DNA from 2 places in the Faecalimonas umbilicata genome. Region 1 is predicted to be linked to the other one. Evidence: a T-box and tRNA genes for the amino acid it is inferred to sense, from the RefSeq annotation. Region 1 holds a T-box; the other holds one or more tRNA genes.

What was found. A T-box is a leader RNA that pairs with one kind of tRNA and senses whether it is charged. The one in region 1 lies ahead of pheS (phenylalanine--tRNA ligase subunit alpha), so its partner is inferred to be a tRNA-Phe.
Region 2: it has a tRNA-Phe gene. The T-box ahead of pheS (phenylalanine--tRNA ligase subunit alpha) is inferred to sense a tRNA for this amino acid. The anticodon was not compared.

Annotation. Positions count from the first base shown of each region.
Region 1 is NZ_AP031411.1:1,986,530-1,990,742, forward strand. It holds gene pheT (phenylalanine--tRNA ligase subunit beta) at 1-1,127, opposite strand, end outside; gene pheS (phenylalanine--tRNA ligase subunit alpha) at 1,263-2,282, opposite strand; T-box leader at 2,322-2,566, opposite strand; gene ACGG81_RS09460 (NUDIX domain-containing protein) at 2,680-3,156, opposite strand; gene ACGG81_RS09465 (DUF3592 domain-containing protein) at 3,216-3,605, opposite strand; gene ACGG81_RS09470 (HIT family protein) at 3,682-4,140, opposite strand.
Region 2 is NZ_AP031411.1:142,074-146,286, forward strand. It holds gene ACGG81_RS00610 (glycoside hydrolase family 3 N-terminal domain-containing protein) at 1-672, shown strand, start outside; gene ACGG81_RS00615 (hypothetical protein) at 764-1,039, shown strand; gene ACGG81_RS00620 (hypothetical protein) at 1,054-1,560, shown strand; tRNA gene ACGG81_RS00625 (tRNA-Phe) at 1,647-1,719, shown strand; tRNA gene ACGG81_RS00630 (tRNA-Gly) at 1,724-1,794, shown strand; tRNA gene ACGG81_RS00635 (tRNA-Gly) at 1,835-1,905, shown strand; gene ACGG81_RS00640 (MFS transporter) at 2,065-3,315, opposite strand; gene ACGG81_RS00645 (zinc dependent phospholipase C family protein) at 3,340-4,131, opposite strand.

The DNA of each region.
Region 1 (4,213 bases):
TTTCCGGACGCATCTGTACGAAGCCCCACTTTTTTGCTGGATTTACGGATATTTGTTCCATCAAAACATGCTGCCTCGAATAACATAGTCTGCACATCATCTGTGATCATCGTATTTTCTCCGCCCATGATTCCGGCGATTCCAACAGATTTCTCTCCATCACAGATCATCAGAACAGATTCATCCAACTCTCTCTCCTGACCATCCAATGTCACAAACTTTTCTCCTGACTTGGCAGTCTTCACAACAATTTCTTTTCCTGCGATCTTTTCCAGATCATAAGCATGCATTGGCTGTCCGTATTCTTCCATCACATAGTTTGTGATATCAACTAAGTTGTTGATCGGGCGGATTCCTACTGATGCCAATCTTCTCTGCATCCATTTCGGAGATGGTCCCACTTTGACATTTTTTACAACTCTTGCACAGTAACGCGGGCAGAGATCTACATCTTCCACAGTTACTTTAATATAATCATTGACATCCTCACTGTTTCCAGTCTCTGTCACAACCGGTGGATGAAATTCTTTTCCAAATGTAGCTGCTGCTTCTCTTGCAATTCCAACCACACTGAAGCAGTCCACACGGTTTGATGTCACTTCATATTCAAATACGACATCATTTCTTCCAAGTGCCTCGATTGCACTGCTTCCTACAACAGCATCCTCCTCAAAAATGTAGATTCCATTTTCTGCTGCTTCTGGATACATGTCCTTTGTAGATCCAAGTTCCTCGATAGAACACATCATACCGAAGCTGTCTACCCCACGCAATTTTCCTTTTTTGATCTTGATTCCACCTGCAACCTGCTTTCCGTCATGGCTTCCCGCCACACGTCCGCCGTCCAATACAACCGGAATTTTTGCTCCTTCAAATACATTTTTTGCTCCCGTTACAATCTGTACGGTTTCTGATCCAACATTTACCTGGCATACAACAAGTTTATCTGCATCCGGGTGTTTCTCGATCTTCTCAATCTGCCCAATCACGATTTTTTCCAAATCTGCATCAAGCACTTCATATCCTTCTACCTTTGTTCCGGAAAGTGTCATCGCATCCGTATATTCCTGCGCTGTGACATCCAGATCCGGTACATATGCTTTTATCCATGATAATGATGTATTCATGTTTCTATTCCTTTCTCACTTCGATATTTCTGTCTTTCTCACTTTTCCATTTTCCTGAAAACTGACTTTCCGGAGAATTGTGTCTTCCTCTCTGCACATGCTTCTCCGCCCTTTTCTGATGAGTTCCAATCTGTTTTAGAACTGTTTTAAGAAACGGATGTCATTTTCATAGAGCAAACGCATGTCGTCAATCTCATATTTTAACAGCGCGATACGCTCCAGACCGACACCGAATGCAAATCCATTGTACTCTTCCGGATCAATTCCGCACATCTCCAATACATGTGGATGAACCATACCACATCCTAAGATCTCAATCCAACCGGATCCTTTACAGAAACGACATCCCTTTCCGCCACATTTGAAGCATGTCACATCCACCTCAGCGCTCGGCTCTGTGAATGGGAAGTGATGCGGTCTGAATTTTGTCTTTGTCTCTGGTCCGAATAATTCTTTCGCAAATACTTCCAGTGTTCCTTTTAAGTCTGCAAAAGAAATATTTTTGTCGATCACAAGTCCTTCAATCTGGTGGAAAGACGGAGAGTGTGTCGCATCCACTTCATCTGAACGGAATACACGACCCGGAGCGATCATACGGATCGGAAGTTCTCCCTTTTCCATCACACGCGCCTGTACCGGGGAAGTCTGTGTACGAAGTACGATATCTTTATTGATATAGAAAGTATCCTGCTCATCTTTTGCCGGATGATCTGCCGGAATATTCAACTTCTCAAAGTTGTATTCATCGTATTCTACTTCCGGTCCTTCCACAACCTCATATCCCATTCCAATAAAGATGCGTTCCACTTCTTCTAATGCGATCGTATTCGGATGACGGTGTCCGACCATATTTTTCTTCGATGGCAGTGTCACGTCAATGACTTCAGATTTTAACTGTTCCTCACGAAGTGCTCTTTCCATCTTTGTCTTTGTCTCTTCTAATAACTCTTCAATTGCCTCTCTCGTCTCATTGACAAGCTGTCCAACCTTCGGTCTGTCTTCCGGGGCAACATCTTTCATCCCTTTTAAAACTGCTGTCAGCTCTCCCTTTTTCCCAAGAAATCTGATTTTTACATCATTCAGTTTTTCCGGTGCATCAGCAGCCTGGATCAGTCTGACTGCTTCTTCTTGGATGCTCTGTAATTTTTCCTTCATCTTTTCTGATTCCTCCTAAATAAAAAAATCCCCGTCCCCAAAAGGGACGAGGTCTATCGCGGTACCACCCTAATTCCTGCTCATAAGAGTCAGGCTCTCGGACTGCGTAACGTGCAGATACGTCATCTTCTACTAAGTTCCGGGCATCAATCACCTGGAATCCTTTCCAAAATGCAGCTCCCGTGGGAAATTCGATCCCTATCTGAACTAAAGGAAACTTCCAGCCGATGATTTCCTCTCTCTGTTAGAAAATAGTTCTCTACTGACACGTTCAACGCCTTTGATTTATCAATAACTCATTTGATTGTCTGAATCACTTATTATTTTATCATAGGTTTTTGTGATGTCAAGTGGTATTTCATAAAACAGAATCTCAGAATGCAAGATACCTGCCGATTTACAGCCAAAGCCGCTTTCCATCCAAAGCTACATATTGTAATACATCATCCGTATCGTAGACTAATTTTAACGAAAAGAACGGACGATTTTCTTCCAGAAGCCGTAGGAAAATCTTATCACCTTCCCACAAATTCAAGTCATAAATCGCTGCTTTTTCTACCCATTCCAGCTCCCCTTCATCACACAAAATTTGTGTCCCTTCAAACCCATCTGCAGTAAAAAGAGACATGTATTCGATTGTATCTTCTCCGTATACAAAAGTTACAATTCCCCGGTACTGCCATGAAGTCAATGTGTACCCGGTCTCTTCTTTGACTTCTCTTAAAAGGCACTCTTCCGGACTTTCATTTTTCTCAAAATGCCCGCCAACACCGATCCACTTATCCCGATTGACATCATTTTCCTTTACTGTACGATGTAACATCAGATATTTTCCGTCTTTTTCTATGTAACACAATGTGCTTAATTCTTTCATTTGCAGTCCCCTTTTCAATCCACTAATATACACTTTGCAATACGTGCCTGCAACCTTCTTTATAATGCTGCCAAAAGAAAGAGTCCTATCAGAAACACTCCGATCCCCACAAGAAAAAACATTGTTCCCAGTGCACAGTTAATGTAAATTCCACTGCCACTGATATAAGATCTCTGTGGTTTCTTCTGATTATAGTGAACTGTATAGTCCCTATTTCGACGGAACACTCCGAAGGTTGTCCATCCTGTCCTGCCCTCATACCGCACTCCATCCACCATATACTCATATGTGGCAGTGATCCCCTTCTGATCTGTTCCCAGAGCGCTTCTTGACTCCAAAATCCTTCCGATCGTACAGCTCCTACATGTAAATAACTTATAGTATTTTGGGAAACTGTACAAAGCCCCGACAAGCGTAAATGTAACCGCAACAATCCATACCGCAATCATATGTATTCCCCCACTATTATCTTAATCTTCTGATTCTAATCTCTTTTCACAAACTATGATATAACAAAGCCTGTCACTACAACACTCTTTCAAGTTCACGCAATAACTTTGATTTCATTTCTTCCAACTCTGTCTCTGAAGGAATATTTTCTTCACTGTACATCAATTCCATAGGATACCACCATACAGGACCTCTTCCATGATTTCCATAATTTTCTATATCACCGGTTACTCTTGGAAACAAATGCCAGTGAAGATGCGTATCTCCATTCCCCAGCAATTCATAATTCATTTTTTCTGCACTAAACGCCTTTGCTACTGCCTCTGCCACAATAGACATTTCCTCCAGATATTTCATTTTGGTATCATGATCTAATGTAAACAACTCTGTCTGATGTTCTTTGCATAAAAATAATGTATAGCCCTTAAAATGTTGATTATCCCCAAGCACAACATATCCCGTTTCCAGTTCTTTTACAAAATATGGATTTGTCCCTTCTTTTATCCTCTGAATTCTTTCACAAATAAAGCACATATATGTATCCCTCCCAAATCATTCTTCTCCAAAATAGTTTAACAAATGTATCGGCTTTTTTCCACTGTATCTG
Region 2 (4,213 bases), 1.1 Mb from region 1:
TTTATGAGTATGCCGACAGGGGATCAGACAGTGACTCCGATGGCAAAACAAGCGGCAGCATCTTATTTCCATATAACAGAAGATCCGAGGGAAGCGGATGCCGCGCTCTGTTTTATCGAATCCCCGATCAGTGTTGGATATGATCCGAAAGACAGAGAAGATGGTGGAAACGGCTACGTTCCGGTGACACTTCAATATCGTCCATATGAGGCAAAAACTGCAAGAGAGATAAGTATTGCAGGAGGGGATCCGCTCGAAGCATCCAAGGACCGTGGGTATAAAGGGAAGTGGAACACGGCGGCAAATGAGGAAGATCTTGATCTGATTCTGAATATGAGAAAAGAGATGGGAGAAAAACCAGTCATTGCGATCGTCACCTTAAAAAATCCGATGGTGATGGCAGAATTTGAACCGTATACGGATGCAATTCTCGTAGAATATGGAGTGACTCCGGCAGCTGTGCTAGATGTTCTTACCGGAGCATTTGATCCCGAAGGACTACTGCCAATCCAGATTCCAAAGGATATGGAAACGGTTGAACAACAGAAAGAAGATGTGGCATTTGACATGGAATGCTACGAAGACAGTGAAGGACATACTTACGATTTTGGGTATGGAATGAATTTTGGCGGGGTCATCCGGGATGAAAGAACTAAAAAGTACGTAAAATAGAAAAAATAACAATATGGAATAGATTTTTGCCTGACAGTCGTATTATAAGTGAAACGTAATTATTACATTTATAGTATGGGAGGACTTCGTTATGAGTATGAAGAAAACAACAGTTGGTATTTTGACTTCAATAATCGTAGTTTCCGCAGGGACAGCAAGTGTCTTTGCTGCTGGACAGGCAAAAGGAAGAAATTTTATAGATGTCGATGGCAATGGAATCTGTAACAATGCAAAAGTGGTCTGTTCCTATGTGGATGAGGATCAAAATGGAATTTATGATCATTGTAAATCTGGCCAAGGGGAAGTTCTGACAAACGGAAAGGGAATGAGACACAGACAAGGATATCGGGCAGGGCGAAATAAGTAGCAGGTGAAAAACTCATGAAAGGTGAGCAAGATGTAAATCGAGTAGTCGAGCAATATTCGGATATGATTCGGCGACTTTGCATGATACATTTAAAAAATTATGCAGATACCGAGGACATTGGCTCTATTTTGAACCAACAGCAGAAATCAGCATCGATATCAATCCATCTCTGGAGTTGGAACTTAATCGATTTAATCATGTGCTCTCAGTGGAAAGTTAATGATCAAATACAATCAAAAGAAGTTTTGAATCATATAAAGGGATGTACAAACAAAAGCGAAAATATTTATTGCTATTATATAAAAGCAGAAGAAGTAGAAAATGCGCATGAAGCAGGATTTTCCTGTGGGAAATATAAGGTGTTTTTAGAAATTCAGGAGTTGGATCCAAGAATTACGGCAAAAGAAGTGAAGAATATGTCGATGAAGGAAATGAGAGACTTGCTGAAAGAGCTGTCAGGAACAGATCAAGAGAAGCCAGAGCCTCACGAAAAAAGAAAAAGGCATGGAAAGTGTAAGTAAAAAAAGTGAAGAAAAATTTAAAAATGTATTGACAAATCCGAAAACTTAGTATAGAATAATTTTTGTTGTTAGCGCAATACTGAGTTGCCCAGATAGCTCAGTCGGTAGAGCAGAGGACTGAAAATCCTCGTGTCGCTGGTTCGATTCCGGCTCTGGGCACTGTGCGGGTGTAGTTCAATGGTAGAACACCAGCCTTCCAAGCTGGATACGTGGGTTCGATTCCCATCACCCGCTTTGGTGAAAACCAAAGCAGTATCACAATTTTATAGCAGATGCGGGTGTAGTTCAATGGTAGAACACTAGCCTTCCAAGCTAGATACGTGGGTTCGATTCCCATCACCCGCTTTGGAGAAACATGTACAGTTGGTACATGTTTTTTTTCTTTGTCAGTGGAAATGTTGTCTTAGCAAAAGGAAAAGGGATTTTCGATAATAATGATAATTTTTATCGGCAATCCCTTTTCTTTTTATATTTGCTTTTTCTGTTGTTGGGTCATGAGACGCTTTAAGAGTATTTTGTCTCAACGTTCCTGCACTTAAAGTGGAAGATCATAAATCCGAGTACGAGCATTCCTCCAATTACGGCGACACCGACTTTGGAGTTGTCGGCAAGCTGGGTTGTGATTCCCATCAACATTGTGCCGAGGAAGGATGCACCTTTACCGAAAATATCATAGATTCCGAAGTATTCGCTCGATTTGTTCTTCGGAATGATCCGGGCAAAATGAGATCTGGAGAGTGCCTGAATTGCCCCTTGGAAGACTGCTACGAGTACAGCAAGGAACCAGAATTCCCATGTTTTATCCAGCTGCAGGGCGAAGGCAGCGATTCCGATATAACCTACGATCGATATAGAGATCAGATCTGTCGTGCGATATTTTTTCGTCAGTTTTCCGAACAGGATCGAAAATGGAAAGGCAACAATCTGAGTAAGGAGCAAAGCCAGAAGCAGGCTGTTGTCGTCAATTCCTACATCTTTTCCGTAAGAGGTTGCCATCTCAATGATCGTATACACTCCATCAATATAGAAGAAAAAGGCGAGAAGGAAATAAAAGACGGTTTTATTCTCGCGCAATTCTTTGAAGATATTTCCGAAGCGCTGAAAGCTGCTCTTGATCGGGGAGCGTACAGGTTCAATATAGTAAATCTGTTTATAATTTTTTAAAAGCGGCAGCGTCACGACCAGCCACCATACAGCATTTAAAAGGAATGCAATTGCAGTTGCCGCAGCAGTCGACAGTCCGATCGGCTCTGCGAACAGCACAAGGATAAGGCTTGCGATAAATGGAACACAGCTTCCGAGATAGCCCCATGCATAGCCGAGAGAGGAGAGGTTATCCATCCGGTCATCAGTAGTGACATCTGATAACATCGCATCGTAAAAAATGAGACTGGAAGCAAATCCAACTTTGGCAACTACGAAAACAGCCAGAAAGAAGATCCAGGAGGACGGCAGAGCAAGAGCAGCACAGCCAATGACACCGACCATCATGGAGAAGGTAAAAAGTGGTTTCTTGTAGCCTTTTGTATCTGCGATCGTGCCGAGTACAGGACCTATGACTGCAACGATCAGTGTCGAAAGAGACACAGCGTATCCGTAGTAGGCGGTGGAGTCCGAAAGGGAAATTCCGTTGGCAGATGCAATGTTTTTGAAATAGATTGGGATGATCGTTGATACCAGAAGGACAAATGCAGAATTTCCGATATCATAGAGGATCCAGTATTTTTCCAGTTTTGTCAGTTGATTCTTGTCCATAGGGGACTCTCCTTTGTTAAATTGTTATTCAAAGTTTCTGTCAAACCGCTCTTCCAGCGGCTCTCCGGTAGAAAGTGCATTGTAAAAGCTTTCGGTCAGGCGGACACCTACCGGAATTGCCTCGATATACAGGTGGCTGAGTCTGCGGCAGATCGGTGCGCAATCCGGATTGCGATGAAAGTTCATCACAAGACCATGAAGTTCCTCATAACTTCCACTGAGCCGAAAGGCAGCATTGATCACTGCGCGGCGCACTTTGCAAGGGCTGATCAGGAAGTTGTTATAAAAGCGGAATGATTTTAATGCTTCGAACATTTCTTTCTCAGAAATTGCAGGGAAAAACTGTGCAATGCAGTTAGAAATTTCTTTGCTTACCTGGATGTGAGAAAGTGTCTTTGTTGTGATGGGATCTTTCTGACAGTGGAGAAGAATACTCCGGTCAAATTCAGTCTCAATTTCCGTATGAGAGATTCCAGTTTCTGTCATCTCTCCGATATATCCGTGGCATTCGCTGTCGAGAGAGTAGTGGCAGATAAATCCGAGAATATAAGCGATGGATGCTTCTCTGTTATTACTCCGGTTGATGACACGTCTTGCCTGTCGGAAGAAAGGAGCAGCAATTTCTGCGTGCATCAAGTGCCCGGCTTTGCTGACTGGATTGCTCTTTAGCGGTCTGTAAAAGAATAAAATGTCAGGACCGTGGAGTCCGATGTCAAAAAGTGCACGGTGTTCTGTGATGATACGCCGAATATCCGGATTTTCTATATTTGCAAGGACTTTTTTTCCAAATGTGTAGTGTGCATAAGCTGCAGGCATGGCAATTCCTCCTTTGAAATTACAATGATAAAGTGTAAGTATTGTATGTTAAGTTTGTCGTATGTATTGTGTTAAAAACTTG